Regions from separate parts of the Chryseobacterium sp. KMC2 genome, predicted to be linked through region 1. Evidence: riboswitches for the same ligand, from Rfam matches in the RefSeq annotation. Region 1 holds a riboswitch; each other region holds the start of a gene.
The links. A riboswitch is a leader RNA that binds a small molecule or an ion and turns the genes downstream of it on or off. The one in region 1 is predicted to bind S-adenosylmethionine.

Region 1 (4,107 bases):
CATGTACAGGCGGATTTACATCACTCATATTCCATTCATAGGCAGGAAGCTGTCCGTTAGGATGCATATACCATTCCTTGGTCAATAGCAAAAGCTGGCCCTTGGCAAATTCTGCATCTATCATAGATAAGGGTACGCAGTGAAATGCCAGATCCCAGGTAGCATACCACGGATACTCCCACTTATCGGGCATGGAAATAATGTCCTTATTGTGAAGATGATTCCATTCTGTATTTCTTACATATTCATTAAAGTTTCTGGGGGCTTCAAAATTAGGATCACCTTTCAGCCATTTTCCAATATTGTAATGATAAAACTGTTTATTCCAGAGAAGTCCGGCAAAGGCCTGTCTTTGGACATTTCTTTCATCTTCATCCGTGGTGTCATTTTGAATTTCGTGGTAAAATTCTTCAGCTTCATTTTTTCGGGTACTGAAGATCTCATCAAAACTTTGAAAAGGCTCATCAGTTTCATCAGGACATAATCTGAATTCAAAAATCTTACATTCTCCGGATTCAATAAATTCGTCAATCAGAAAAGAAGCTTTTGTTCCCCTCCTCTCAGGATTTACAGTGTCTCCCTGGTGAATAATGAAATCATTAATACCATCTTTGAAATAAGTATTTTCAGTTTTGGGAGCTCCATAAAGCTTAGAAGTATTGGTTTCATTATCACAAAATACACTTTGTGCGTTTCCGTTTCTGGAGTATAGCTTTTTAATTGAAATACTGTCATGACCAATACTAATACTTCCATCATGAGAAGTATGCATTTCACCTCTATAAGTATTGTATCCCCATTTCCAATTGTTTCTGAACCAGGCTGTTGGTGCTACTACAATAGGGGCAGCGTGCTGACTTCGGTTACATACCGTAACCCTTGCCAAGATATCATTATGGTCAGCCTTACAGTATTCAATGAAAATATCAAAATATTCATCGTTGTTGAAGATTCCGGTATCAAAAATTTCATATTCCGGTTCCTTTTTGCTGCGTCTGCCGTTTTCTGTGACAAGATCATCATAAGGAAATGCATTGATCGGATATTTGTAAACCATTTTCATATAGCTATGAGTAGGAGTATTATCCAGATAATAAAATATTTCTTTGATGTCTTCACCATGGTTTCCCTGAGGATTGCTCAGTCCAAAGAATCGCTCTTTTACAATTTTATCTTTCTTGTTCCAAAATGAGAATGCAAAACAGAACAGCTGCTTGACATCGGAAATACCGGCAATACCTTCTTCGCCCCAACGGTAAGCATAGCTCTCCGCATTGTTATGATTGGTAAAGTTCCAGGCATTTCCATTTGAGCTGTAATCTTCACGTACATTTCCCCATTGCCGGTTGCTTACGTAAGGTCCCCAGTTTTTCCATTTGGAATCTTGTAATCTTTCTTTTTCGGAGGTCATATATCATCATTTTCCATACGAAGTTAGTTTTTTTGAAAAGTAATTCCAATTCCTATCATCTGAATAATTCTTAATATAGGCTTGAAACACTTGTATTTATGGGGATATTAAAATATTAAATTAATTTTTTTTTGAAATTAAAAGAAAAAAACTACCTTTGCACCATTCGTTCATTCAAATATTGAAAATGTTATCAAGAAAGGTTGAGGGATTAGACCCTATGAAACCTTAGCAACCCTTTGTGCAAGCAAAGAAGGTGCTACGTTCTACCAAAATTATTTTGGACAGATAACTTACTGAAGTTCTTTTCAGCCATTTCCTGTGGCATTTTCAATTGTATTAAAAATAATAGAATTGAAAACAGAACTAAACTATATTAATCTTTCGTATCAAACCCATTCCAAAAAGGAATACCATATCCCGTTGAGCTATGAGCTTTTCGGGAAAGACTTGTTCACTGCACCTATTATTTTAATCAATCATGCGCTGACCGGAAACTCAAATGTATCCGGAGAAAAAGGCTGGTGGAAACAATTAATTGGCGACGGTCAGGTAGTTGATACAAAAAAGTACACAGTTCTATGTTTTAATATTCCCGGAAACGGCTACGATAATTTTTTAATTGAAGACTATGAAGATTTCACTCCTGCAGATATTGCCAATATCTTTTTGAAAGGACTGGAAATTTTACATATCGAAAACCTATATGCCATTATTGGAGGCTCCTTAGGAGGAGGGATTGCTTGGGAAATGCTTTCCAAGAAGCCCGAGCTTGCAGAAGTATTTATCCCTATTGCCTGTGATTTTAAAACTCATGACTGGCTTCATGCACAATGCCTTGTTCAGAAATTTTTACTGAATGATAAAGATGAACCTCTGCAAAAAGCCAGAATCCATGCCATGTTGTGCTATCGGACTCCACAATCACTCAATGACAGATTTCAAAATAAATACAATAAGGATAAACAACGCTTAGAATCGGAAGACTGGCTGGTTTATCACGGAAATGCTTTAAACGATAGATTTAGTTTAAAAGCGTACAGGCTGATGAATCATCTATTAATGAATATCAATACAGAAGAAGCTATGCTGGAGAAAATCCAGGCCCGAATGCACATGATCTCCGTTGATACAGATTTATTCTTTCCTGCTTCTGAAATCCGAATGTGTTTTGAAAGACTGACAGAGAAAAATAAGAATGTTTCTTATCACGAGATCCAATCAATACATGGGCATGATGCCTTCCTAATGGAATACCAACAATTAAATACTATCATAAAAAATATTTTATAGACTCATGAAAAATGCTAACGAAATAAAATTTTTGAAGAACAGATCAATCATTAAATTTGAAGGAGAAGATTTCCTTGGAGAAATCGGAATTGACGGACGAATTTTTAAAGCGCTTACTTTAGCGCGTATAAGTGTGGGAGTGATTTCCCAACAAGCTATAGAAAACGGAATCTCTATTTTGGTTCAGGAAAATGATGCAGAAAAAGCAGTAGCTTGCCTTATCGATGAATTTGAAGCAGAAAGAAAATCAGGGAAAGTTTCCCAAATCTACAGTATCAATAATGTTTCTGTACTTGGATTTGTAGCAGAAGATTTCAATAAAGTTCTTGCTGAGCTGGCCAGAAATAATGTCTTCCCATTGCTTTTAAACCAGGTATCAGGAGAAAACAGGGTAAACATCGTTGTAACCTCTTCACAGGACGAAAAAACCAGAAATATTTTAGAATCTGAAATATTCAAAAAACCAAAGACTGTTCATCTGGCTATTATCGGTCACGGAAATGTGGGGAAAACACTCATTGAGCAGGTTCTTCAATCTTCAGAAGAAATTAAAAGACGTAAGAAAATAGATCTTAAAGTAGTTGCAGTAGCCAATTCAAAGAAGATTGCTTTCAATAAAAAAGGTTTTGATGCGAATTGGAATGATGAGGTTTTGACTGCAGAGCACTCCTCAAATGTACAGGAACTCATCAGATTCTCTAACGAAAATCAATTGGAAAATCTGATTGTTGTGGATAATACAGCAAGTAAAGATTTTGTGAAAAACTACCATGCCCTGGCAGAAAACGGATTTGACCTGGTTTCTTCCAATAAGATCTTCAACACACTTCCTATTGAAGAATATCGTAAACTAAGATATACGTTGAGTAAAAACAACAGACGATATTTGTATGAAACAAATGTAGGAGCGGGTCTTCCGTTAATTGACACGATCAAATTACTACACCTTTCAGGAGAAAATATCACCAGAATCAAAGGTGTATTCTCAGGTTCGCTGAGTTATATCTTCAATAACTTCTCTGTAAGAAATGATAAGTTTTCTACAATTATAGGAGAGGCAATGGAAAAAGGATACACAGAACCGGATCCGCGTGAAGACCTTTCTGGAAATGATGTAGCAAGAAAATTACTGATTTTGGCAAGAGAGCTGGATCTGATCAACGAATTCCAGGATATTAATATTCAAAATCTAATTCCTGAAAATCTTCTTTCCGTAGAGAAAAATGAATTTATCTCAAGACTGGAAGAACTGGATGAAGAATATCAGAAGATCAAAGAAAACCAAGAACCCGGTCATGTATTGCGTTACGTAGGGGATCTGCATGGGAATCTTCAGGAAGAAAAAGGACAGCTTGATGTGAAATTGGTGTCCGTACCGGGAAGTTCAGCATTAGGACAGTTAA
Region 2 (4,107 bases), 150 kb from region 1:
AAAAGTTGCCTTGACTTCTCAGACGGATGGGGCTACCATCCCTTCACCGGCTGCGGGATTACTTGTATACAATTTGGGAACCGCAGGGCTAGGCTATGTCGGTTACGTATTTTGGAACGGAACTGAATGGAGAACATTCAATAATGGTTCTCTTGCGCCTGGAACTTTAGGATCTATTACCTGTAACGGAGTAACACTTTCTCCAGGAACCTATACGGCCGGAACTCCCTATACCGGAACAATGACTGTTCCTTACACCGGAGGAAACGGAGGGGTCTATCCGGCACAGACTGTGGGACCTGTAAATGGTCTTACGGCAACACTGGCTGCTGGAAATTTTAATGTAGGATCAGGAATTCTTAGCTATACAGTGTCAGGTGTACCTACGGCTTCCAGCCCTACACTGACTACTTTTGCGTTAAATATTGGCGGACAGACCTGTAGTGCAACAGTAGGAGCCGGAGCTGTGATTGCTCCCGGAGAGCTGGTTTATTATCATTCTTCAATTCCGCGCAAGACAACATCATTTCTTTTAAGCCAGTTTCTTAATGATCTTCCCGTTATCAATAATACGTTCAGAGTGGATGCTTTTATTACTGCTCCCAATGCATTTGACTCAAGCGGGGCAACTACTAATTTTGATCCGCGTCTTTATAATATCACTACTGCCAATGCGAAAGTATGGGTTTCTGAAGTGTCTACCCATACAGGTGACTCACATGGCGCTAACTTATTAATTTTCCCTAATAATTATGCACAGTTTGATGATGGGGTTTATCTTACCTATGGAAGAAACGAAACGGTAACTTTTGATATTACTACTGCTGACAACAAATGGTACAGAGTGTACTATGCACTCCGTATAGATAACAAATCTTTTACAAGTGCAGGGAATGGTAATACGACTTCAGATTCCAATACTTCAGATAATACACTGGAGGTTTTTGTATCCATCCAGAGACTTTACTGATCTTAATAAGTGAGTTATTATTTGTAATTCCTAAAAAATTCTTACTCAGATAAAATTTAATGACGCCATTGGCGTCATTTTTTTATTTCCATGCACACAGAGTGTATTGATTCAATTATTATTAATGATATTTCTCATGTTTGCTAAAGTGTCAATTTTTATAAGTCCTTATTTTATCGGCTTTTTAATAAAATATTAAGTTAATTTTTGAAAAATTATCATGAAAAATTATAAGTCTACTTGTTTTGTAGACTAAATATTTCTAGATTTGCAGACATATTTCGATCGGCTTATAAAGAAAGATGGAGGGAACTGACCCAATGAAATCTTAACAACCTGCTCTCGCGCAAGGTGTTACATTCAGCCTTTAAAGGAAAAATAAGCATTAGGTTTATCGTATTTATCGATGCCCTTTGCTGTATTATCTGCAAAGGGCAAAATTTTAATATATGATAAACAAAATTGATTATGATTAATAAAAATTTGATTAGCTCAAAAATTTGGATTCCCCCTGTAGCGGTATTCTTTTTAGGAATAGGAAGCTTAAGCGGACAGAATACCAAGGCTAAAAAAGATACACTCAATGAGAAGGAGCTTGATGAAGTGGTGGTGGTAGCCTATGGGAAGGCTAAAAGAACCAGCTATACCGGTTCTGTGGCAACTATTTCCAGTGATAAAATTAACAACAGACCTGTTACCAATATTACAAAAGCATTGGAAGGACAGGTTGCAGGAGTGCAGACAACAAGTTCTTCCGGACAGCCGGGATCTACAGCAACAATCAGGATCCGAGGAATTGGTTCTATCAGTGCATCCAGCGATCCTTTATATGTGGTGGACGGAATTCCTTTTGACGGAAATCTAAACTCTATAAGCCCTAATGATATAGAATCAATCAGTGTACTGAAAGATGCTACGGCAAGTGCTCTTTATGGATCAAGAGGGGCGAACGGGATCATCATTATTACGACTAAATCCGGTAAAAAAGGAGAAGCCCGAATCAATTTTAATATGAGCCAGGGTTTTTCCACCAGAGCAGTAAAAGATTACGAACAAGTCAATACGGATCAGTATTTCCAACTGTATTGGGAAGCATTGAGAAACGGATACAGATCTAGCCAGATCAATGGACAGCAGGCAGCTCAGATGGCTACCAATAATCTTATTTCTGAGCTGGGTATTAATCCCTATGGAGCCAATTATTCAAAACCTGTAGGTACAGACGGAAAACTATTATCCGGAGCGACACCTTTATGGAATGATGACTGGAGAGATGTTTTACAGAGAGTGGCTTCGAGAAATCAGGTAGATCTGGATATCAGTGGAGGAAGTGAAAAAAGCAATTACTTTTTCTCATTGGGATATCTTGATGATAAAGGGATTGCCATTGAATCTGGATTTAAAAAATACAGCACAAGGTTAAAACTCAATTCTGAAGTTAAGAAATGGCTGAATGTAGGGGTAAACCTAAGTTATACCAACAGTATTCAACAGGCTCCTACGTCTTCAGATTCCAATACAAGCAATGTTATCCAGGCAGCAAGATCTGTTCCTTCATTCTATCCTTATTATGAGAGAAATCCGGATGGGTCTTATGTATTGGATGGTGCCGGAAACAGAATTTACGATTTTGGAAAATACAGGCCTACCAACGCTCTTCAGAATCAAAATCTGGCAGCAACTTTACCTTTAGATAAAAACGAAAATAAAGAAGATAACTTCTCCGGAAAAGGTTTCATGGATTTCACATTCTTACCTGAATTGAAGTTCAGAACCAGCTTTTCTGTAGATTTGGTCAACTATAATGGACATTATTACTCAAACCCGCTTATCGGGCAGGGTAGTGAGATTGGAGGATCGGTCACAAAGTCAAACAGCAGAACTTTATCGTATACCACGAGTAACATTCTGACTTTTGATAAAAAATTCGGAAAGCATCACTTTAATGTGTTGGCAGGTCAGGAATTTTATAAATATGATTATCAAACAATTTCCGGGACCAGAAGTCAGTTTTCACTTCCCTACTACTATGAGCCGGATGCTGCCGCTTTATTGGGAAGTTTCAGTGGAAACAGTGATAAGGTCAGCCTGCTAAGTTACCTTGGAAAAGTGGAATATGATTTTAATAATACCTATTTCCTGTCAGCTTCAGGAAGAGCCGATGGTTCTTCAAGATTCTTTAAGGATAACCGTTGGGGGAAATTCTGGTCTGTAGGAGGTTCATGGAAAATCTCTAATGAGGAATTTATCAAAAATCTGAATTTCTTTAATCAGCTGACACTTCGTGCAAGTTATGGAGGACAGGGGAATGATAAATTATTACAGCCTAATAAACTCCCTCTTTATTACGCTTATCAGGAACTTTATAAATTTTACAATAACCTTGGTGAGCCGGGGGCAGTACTTGAAAAAGCGAGAACCAACGAATTAAAATGGGAGACGAATCTTAATCTGAACGTAGGATTAGAGTTTGCGATTCTTAATAACAGAGTGAAAGGAAATATCGAGTATTTTGAGCGAAAAAGCCAGGATCTTCTATTTAATATGCCGGTAGCTCCGTCTTTGGGAATTAATGATTTTCCGGCCAATATCGGAACCATAAAAAATACAGGTTTTGAATTCTCTCTTTTTACAACACCAATTAAGACGGATGATTTCCAATGGAATTTAGATCTTAACCTGAGTACATTGAATAATAAGATTACGAAATTACCTAAAGGTTCTATCCTTACCGGAACAAAGTTGTTGCAGGTAGGTGGTTCTGTATATGATTTCTATATTCCGGAATGGGCAGGGGTAGATGCAAGTAACGGAAGACCCTTATGGAAAACCATCAGTACAGATGCTAATGGAAATACAGTGGAAGGTACTACTTCTGAATATGCAAAAGCAACAAGAACACTGCAGGGATCTGCACTACCAAAAGTAACCGGAGGGCTTAGTACAAGTATTACCTATAAGAATTTCGATTTCTCAGGATTGCTGACTTTCAAAATCGGGGGTAAAATTCTTGATACCGATTATACCTCAATTATGCATAACGGAAGTGCCGGAGGTCGTGCGTGGAGCGTAGAAATGTTAAACAGATGGACGCCTGAAAATCCTAATACGGATGTACCTGCATTGAGCACAATTAC
Region 3 (4,107 bases), on a different contig from region 1:
TTTGCTTCAATAAATAACTTCTGAATAATACCTTTTTTTGAAGATCCGATGATTTCTTTAAGGATTATATGCATTTCAACAGTCATGGTGGGTGGTGTTTCTTTATGAAAATAGATGAAGCTGTTTCTCATCATGTTTTCCAATATATCAGCACTTTCCTCACTGGATTGGGGATTGATAAGGTGATTGATATACTGATAGTCAATCCGGATCAGCAGATATTGTAATGCTTCCTGACTATCAGATCGTAATTCTGCTCTGTTTTCTTCTGATGAATAATAAAGAATGTATTGATTTTTTCTGAATACTATTGGAAGATGACCGGCAGATTTTTCAAGATATATGTCCGAACCCAATAGAAAGAGTAGGTTAAAACTCGATCCAGCTTCCAGTATTGACGTTTTTGAATATCGTTCGGAACAAAATTCTATGCTAATATTATCTGAGGCAAATAATATCTTTTCTTCTTCTAAATTACTCATAATCAGTGTTATTTTTGATGGTGTTCATATATAACTCCTATATCGGATAACTAAAAGTTGGAAAATGATAACTCTGAATTAAACGGGTAAGCTACTTTTGCGCAAAATTAAATTAAATTTAGAATAATTAAAAATAATATTGATTATGTTTGAAAATCTATATTTTGTGATGAGAAAACTAAGCGCGGGAATGATGCTGATACTCATCGCTTTGAATGGTTTATATGCGCAGGGAAATCCTCAAAATTGTACCAATGCAGACCCTGGAAATAATCCTGGAGATGTAGGATGTGTGAAATTTACTTACCAAGGCCAAACGGTTTCCTATACGACTGTAAGAGCTAATGATGGAAAAATATGGCTGCAGCAGAACCTGGGAAGCTCTAAAGTAGCCTCTTCTCTGGATGATGAAGCTTCATATGGAGATTTCTTTCAGTGGGGAAGATGGGATGACGGCCATCAGTTAAGAAATTCAGCCACAGTTTCTGCTCCTACTCCTAACAGGCCGGACGGCTTAGCAGGGGTGAGCTCGTACATCATAGGAACACCCGCGTGGTGGTCTACTCTTGAAGCTAATGATGAATGGACCGCAAAGAACATAGATGGGCTGGGAAAGACAGTGGGTGTAGACCCATGTAAGGCAATAGGTGCCGATTGGAGAATGCCAACACAGGCAGACTGGGCAAGTATTGTTAGCCTTGAAAGTGTTACGGCCCCCGCAAGCGCTTACAGCAGTCATCTGAAATTGCCTGCAGGAGGATATCGCAGTTCTTCAGACGCTGGTTTTACTTTTGTAGGAAAGAGAGGGTATTTCTGGAGTTCGGATGTATCCGGGCTTGGAGGGAAATATCTGTACGTAGGGACCATCAGTGCTAATGCCTCAGCAGGGGCACCCAGAGGGCAGGGAGCATCAGTAAGATGTATTAAACCTACCTCGGCACTTGCTACTTCGGAGGTAAGACTAAATCATAACAGCATAGGGATGTATCCCAATCCAACAAAAGGAATTCTTACCATTAAAGCAGATTCCTCGATTGAAAGTATAATGATAACGAATACAGTAGGACAAAAGATGGAGGCCGGGTTTTTAAATGATCAGGTTAATATGACAGGACTTCCGGACGGTTTATACATTGTAGAAATAAAATTAAAAAACGGACAGACCGTTTCTAAAAAGATTATTAAAGGATAAGCAGTTTTCTTGTAGAATCACTGTATTCCCTTTACATAAAATAGTTCACTTCAATTACAATTACTTTTATTAGGGAGGCTTATGAAATTTTTCATAAGCCTTTTTTATGCTGCGTTTGCAAATCGTAAAAACGGCTTTTGCATATTGAAAAAAATAGTCTACTTTTGCAGTAGATTTATCAAGAAAGGTGGAGGGATTTGGCCCAAAGAAACCTTAGCAACCTACACAATTCCAGAAGTGTAAAGGTGCTAATTCCAACCCGATGGGGGAGATAATTGAAGTCAATATTCTTATATGAATTCCATTTCTTGAAGTCTTGTGTGTCTGAGGATTGATTCTCGGAATGTATAATAATTTTTGCAGGAACAAAAGATGAAAAAAGTAAGCATAGCTGTATTATTGCTTGGCACCATTGGGATCGCTGCCCAGGAACAGGAAGAAAAAGGAAAACAAATTGAAGATATTATCATCGTAGGAAATCGTAATGTTAAAAGGACAAAACTTGAAACACCGGTTCCCGTAGATGTTATTAATATTGAAAAAATACAGAAAGCATCCCCCCAAATAACGGTTCAGGATTTATTGAACTATGTTATTCCCTCATTTAATTCCGTAAGACAGTCTGCTTCTGACGGAACCGAGCATATTGATCCTGTAACATTAAGAGGAATGGGCCCGGATCAGGTCTTAGTATTGGTTAATGGAAAAAGAAGACATACCACTTCTTTGGTCAATTATCAAAATACCGTTGGAAATGGTTCTGTGGGAACAGATTTGAGTACAATTCCTGTTATTGCTATTGAAAAAATTGAAGTATTAAGAGATGGGGCGGCAGCTCAGTATGGCTCTGATGCCATTGCGGGAGTAATCAATATTATACTCAAAAAAAATGCAGGCGCTTCAGCAAGTATTACTTACGGATTAAGCGGAAGGAATGATGGAGACACCTATCAGGCAGGAGTTAATTATGGGGCTTCATTAGGAAAAAAAGAAGGGTATGTCAATCTTTCATTACAGCTAAGCCACAGAGGGAAAACAACGAGGACTCAAAATCATGATTTGGATATTTTCGGAAATAATTTTGCGTATCCTTTCGCAGATGATCCGGAGGCGGCAAGAGCTGCAGATGATGAGGAAATTAGAAAAAGAGGTTTAACCCGTGACGATTTCAACTTTCAGATCGGAGATGCACAGATCAAGCAGGCGCAGCTGTTTTTTAATTCAGAATATCCTTTTAATGATCATTTTAAACTCTATTCATTTGGTGGTTTCAGTATCAAAGAGGGAAAAGGATATGGCTTCAGAAGGCTTCCCAGTGAAACGTTTAATGTTGTTTCATCACTTTATCCCAACGGATTTCAGGCGGAGCTGGGATCTCAGGTATATGATATCTCTTATGCTGTCGGAGCAAAATATAATGTAAACAACTGGCTTTTTGATGTAAGCAATACGTTTGGAAACAATACTTTCAATTATAACGTAAGCAATACGAATAATGCTTCTTTAGGAGCAAAATCACCGACCCGATTTTATGCCGGGGCACACAGTTTTCTGCAAAATACCCTTAATCTTGACGTCTCTAAAAATATAAACCGGTTTAATATAGCATTTGGAGGTGAATTCAGATTTGAACAATATCAGATTAAATCCGGAGATCCTGCATCCTATACCCAATATGATGTCAACGGAAATGTAGCAGGTACGGGATCAACAGTGATAGGAGCAGGGGGATCACAGTCATTCATCGGCTTTTCACCGGATAATACCTTAAAAAAAGACAGGCATTCTACAGCGGTATATGCTGATATATCTTATGATTTGGATAAAAAGCTGAATATTGATGTTGCGGCAAGATTTGAAAGCTATTCTGATTTTGGAAATACCCTGAATGGAAAACTCGCCGTACGATATGAGTTTTTAAAAAATTATGCGGTAAGAGCAGCTGTAGGAACGGGCTTCAGAGCACCTTCTCTGCAACAGCAGTATTTCAACAATTCTTATGCAGATATTTCAACTTCAGGGTCCACAATTGTAACTAAAGGAATTTTTAATAACGACAGTAAAGCGGCACAGGTTCTTGGATTTGATAAGTTAAAACAGGAAACCTCGGTCAACGGAAGCCTTGGATTTACTTTAAAACCGGCGAAAGGACTATTCATTACTTTAGATGGTTATATCATCAAAGTGAAAGACAGAATTGTCATTACAAGTAATATTACAGATTCCAGATTATCAGATCCTGATGTAGTAGGGGTGGGAAAAGAAGTTGAAAGCGGTAGATTTTTTGCCAATGCTATTGATACGGAGACGAAAGGTGTGGATTTGGTTATTTCCTACGACTGGAAATTGGGTGGAGGAAACCTGAATGTGAACCTTGCCGGAAATTATACAGAAACAAAAATTACAGATTTTCATTTCCCTGAAAACCTGGGA
Region 4 (4,107 bases), on a different contig from region 1:
TAGATCGTATCATAACCCTTTCTCCTTCAGGTGGGCTGGAATAAGCCTGCATCACCTGGCTGTTGAAAATATCATTAGCAAATACGGAAACCGTAAGGCGCTTGTCCAAAAACTTTTTAGTCAGTGTAATATTAAGGGAGTTATTGAACGGTTTATCTGCTGTAAAATAGAAATATCCTCCTTTGGGTGTTAAATAGCTGTAATTAACATTCATATTGATTTCCTTAGGAAGGATAATTTGAGTCATCACATTAAAAATCCAGAACCCTTTATTGTTGAGGTTTTCAATGTCATGTTTCTGATATCCTGCATACAGATACATGAAGTTGATTTTATCAGGATTAAAATTAAACTTCATGATTTCACTTATCGGTTTGCTGAATATCATAAAAGGAATAGGAAGACCTACATTGAAATTGTGGATTTTCATATTAGAAATATTAATCTGCTCATTGTACAGATTTTTACCGTCTTTTCTGATAATCTGTGCAACCTGGTTGCTTGCCGAACTTACACTATAGCCGATAAATGCATAATCAAAAGCAGAAACCTTAAGCTCATAGTTATCAAAAATGGTCGGCTGAAGATTCGGGTTACCGGTTATTTGGGTATTGGGACCTGCAAATGTGGTATTGTTGGGGTTAAGAGCAGAAATACTCGGTAAACTGATTTTTCTGTTATAGTTTGCCGCAACATACACCTGATTCATCATGCTATACTGAATGCTGGCATTTGGGAAAAACTTAAACTTATTAAAAGGAATTAAATCATCCTGAACAAGTTTTTTATCTTTGTTAATGTATCTTGTTACTCCGGAAATATCATAGTTTTCAGCACGTCCTCCTAATGTAAAATCAAACTTCTTAAGTTTTGCCTGAAATTCTAAATAGGTAGATGCGGTTTGTCTTTGATATTCTAAATTGGTCAACCCAAAGCTTTTAGTATCATAATCCTGTCTTTCATATAACCCTCCTGCACTTAACTTTCCACCATCAAGAAGTTTAATGGGTTGTGAGTAATCAACTTTGAAGTTGGCTATTCTCATATCCGATTTGTTGTTGAGAATATCATTCCCTCCTGCATAGGCAAAAGGTTTCCCATTTTCTGTATAAAAACCTTCCCGAAAGAAATTATCCTGAGAAAACTTGGTATCAGACTTTGTATAGCCAAACTGAAAATCCAGCTTTTGGGACTTGTCTGCAAAACGCTTTTGATAGGTCACCACAGCTTCTTGTCTCAGGCTGTTGGTACGTGCTGCATCAAAAGCATCAAATTTAGCTTCTTTATAAACATCAGGATCCTGGCTGACAAGGAGATCAGCAAGACCATTACTTAGAGTATAGTTATCATTATTATTGTGGTAAATGTCGTAGTTAAGCAATAATCTGTCCTGCCCAAGCTCAAAGGTTACCCCTGATTTTGCAAAATATCCACGGGCATATCGGTCCGTATTTCCAGACAGAAGGTTGTCCTGCTGAGTATTAAGCATACTTTCACGATAGTTTTGGCCAACATTAAGCTGCCATCCGAAGAGTTTATTTCTGGCGTTGAGGTTAATTGAGTTAGTTACCCTGTTTCTATACTTATCATAGTTTGTGAACGTATAATTTCCGGAATAAGTAGCTGTTAAGTATTTATTGGCATTTTTATTCGTAACAATATTCATGATGGCTCCTCCGGAGGTTGCCGGAAATTCTGCGCCCGGTTGGGTAATCACTTCAATTTTCTCTACAGAATTGGCAGGCATGCCTTCAAGAAATGAGTTTAATTCATTAGAAGTAATGTTTAAAGGTCTTCCGTTAAGATAAACATCCAGCATTTTTCCCTGATACATCATTCCCGCGATGTCTGTGGCTACAAGTCCCGGAAGTTTTTTAATCCCTTCCAACACATTCCCATTGTTGAGCTGAGGCTGTTCAGAGAAATCAAAAACAGTACGGTCTGCTTTTTGTTCAACTGCTTTTTTAGTTTTGGTGATCACTACACCGTCAATTTGTTTTTCTTTAGGCTGGTTATTATTTTTTTCCTGAGAAAAAATAAAAACTGAGCTTACAAGTGATAAAGCGAATACAGTTTTTTTCATAATGTTTTTTACTACTATTCCGTTAGACGCTCAAAAGGAGAATTTGTTACGATAAAATGATGGAAATTAATTTTTTATGTCAAATATTTTTTTATTTCTGAAATAATTATATCTTTGCCAGGTAATTATCAAGAATCTCTAGATGGGATAGCAACCTGCAAAAACAAGCAAGGTGCTGCAATCGATAAGCCGGATCTTCCGGAAAAAATGTTTATCATTCTATCATTTCTCCCATCTTGAATTTTTGTTTTAAAGTTAAAATCAATGTTTAAAGACACGGGAAATCTCATTACACATGTCAATTTTTATTCCTCAGATCATGAAGGCGGACTTCATTATTCTGATATGTTCTCATGCCATTTCTACATGGGCATGCGTTGTTGTTTCTAGCCTTTTCCATTTCTAAAAAATAATACCAACATTTCAAACATTTATGCTAACCTTAAAATTTAAGGTTACAGGATTTGTAGTGCTTAAAAGTAAATCCTCACAACAAAAAAATAAAACACATGTATCATTTCAATAAAAAAATCCTTATCACTTCAGCTGCCTTTATTACAACATTTTATTACGCGCAGTCTGATACAGTACAGTCCAAAAAAATAGACGATGTGGTCATCCTGGGATCGCGAGGTTCCGGAAGATCATTAACTGATACTCCGGTTCCGGTAGATATCATTAATATTTCAAAAATTCTAAAACAAAGTCCTGTCAATAATATCAGCCAGGCTTTAAACTATATCGTTCCCTCATTTTCATCTACTTCACACACCGTTAATGATGGTACTGATTTCGTAGATCCTGCCCTTTTAAGAGGCTTGGGTCCGGATCAGGTTTTGGTGTTGCTCAACGGAAAAAGACGATATCAGTCTTCTTTGATTAATGTAACACTTACTCCGGGAAGAGGTTCTGTAGGAACCGACCTTAATGCAATTCCTGCTTTTGCTTTAGATAAGATAGAGGTGTTAAGGGATGGCGCTTCCGCTCAATATGGATCTGATGCCATTGCCGGTGTTGTTAACCTGGGGCTGAAAAAAAGATTGGGACTTTCCGGACAGGTATTTTTAGGAGGATATGCTTCACCTGTTGCTAATAATTTTTCGGGAGGAGTTGACGGGCAGACCATTTCTGTGGATCTTAATTACGGAGCAAAAATCGGAAAAGCCGGTTTTTTTAATATTACAACCTCTGCACAATACCGCGATCCTTATTCCAGAGCCGGTGTTCGGGAAGGAGACATTTTCAATGCTTACAACGCTGTCAATTACAGAGCTTTGCAGGATGGTGTTAATATTGATGGGCTGTATAAGAATATCAAAAACACGTCCAATACCCAGCAGATCATCAGTACCATTAAACAATATGCAACAAAAGTAGATTATTTCTCCTCCGGTTTTCAGTCTCAGATTTCCAATGCAAACAGTATTTCTGACCTTCAGGGGCTATTAGGCGGTGATTTTACCAGTCAGGAGCTTGCTTACAGGGGACTGGAAAGAAAAGACTTCAGTCTTAGAGCCGGGCAGTCTAAATTACAGTCGGCACAGCTTTTCTTTAATTCTGAAATACCGGTTAATGACGATTGGAAAGTCTATTCTTTTGGGGGATACAGCTACCGTCTTGGAAATGCTGGCGGTTTTTATCGCCTTCCAAATAACGAAAGAAACATCAATGCGGTTACTCCTAATGGATATCTGCCTCAGATTGAAGCGACAGTGAATGATTATTCCCTTGCAGCAGGAATTAAAGGAAAATGGAGTGGCTGGAACGTAGATTTCAGTAATACATTTGGGAAAAATGCCTTTAGCTTTGGTGTTGTGAATACCTTTAATGCCTCTCTGACAGACCATTCTCCAAGAAGTTTTGAAGCTGGAGGATCTGAGTTTTCACAGAACACGGTCAATCTTGATTTTTCAAAGAAATATAATGTATTGCATGGTCTTAACCTCGCGTTTGGAGGGGAATACAGATATGAAAACTACAAAGTAAACGTCGGAAAGGAAAACTCTTATGCTTCTTATGATATT

Region 2: linked by a shared signal. The riboswitch ahead of JML65_RS04885 (SusC/RagA family TonB-linked outer membrane protein) and the one ahead of JML65_RS05640 (alpha/beta fold hydrolase) in region 1 are both predicted to bind S-adenosylmethionine.
Region 3: linked by a shared signal. The riboswitch ahead of JML65_RS13335 (TonB-dependent receptor plug domain-containing protein) and the one ahead of JML65_RS05640 (alpha/beta fold hydrolase) in region 1 are both predicted to bind S-adenosylmethionine.
Region 4: linked by a shared signal. The riboswitch ahead of JML65_RS17805 (TonB-dependent receptor plug domain-containing protein) and the one ahead of JML65_RS05640 (alpha/beta fold hydrolase) in region 1 are both predicted to bind S-adenosylmethionine.

Annotation. Positions count from the first base shown of each region.
Region 1 is NZ_JAESIT010000003.1:331,022-335,128, forward strand. Features, by position in the region: gene JML65_RS05635 (MGH1-like glycoside hydrolase domain-containing protein) at 1-1,411, opposite strand, end outside; SAM riboswitch class I at 1,599-1,706, shown strand; gene JML65_RS05640 (alpha/beta fold hydrolase) at 1,766-2,704, shown strand; gene JML65_RS05645 (ACT domain-containing protein) at 2,709-4,107, shown strand, end outside.
Region 2 is NZ_JAESIT010000003.1:177,960-182,066, forward strand. Features, by position in the region: gene JML65_RS04880 (hypothetical protein) at 1-970, shown strand, start outside; SAM riboswitch class I at 1,258-1,355, shown strand; gene JML65_RS04885 (SusC/RagA family TonB-linked outer membrane protein) at 1,439-4,107, shown strand, end outside.
Region 3 is NZ_JAESIT010000010.1:67,636-71,742, reverse strand. Features, by position in the region: gene JML65_RS13345 (AraC family transcriptional regulator) at 1-482, opposite strand, end outside; gene JML65_RS13340 (T9SS type A sorting domain-containing protein) at 628-1,674, shown strand; SAM riboswitch class I at 1,847-1,952, shown strand; gene JML65_RS13335 (TonB-dependent receptor plug domain-containing protein) at 2,047-4,107, shown strand, end outside.
Region 4 is NZ_JAESIT010000016.1:107,171-111,277, reverse strand. Features, by position in the region: gene JML65_RS17810 (outer membrane beta-barrel family protein) at 1-2,083, opposite strand, end outside; SAM-I-IV-variant riboswitch at 2,204-2,301, shown strand; gene JML65_RS17805 (TonB-dependent receptor plug domain-containing protein) at 2,593-4,107, shown strand, end outside.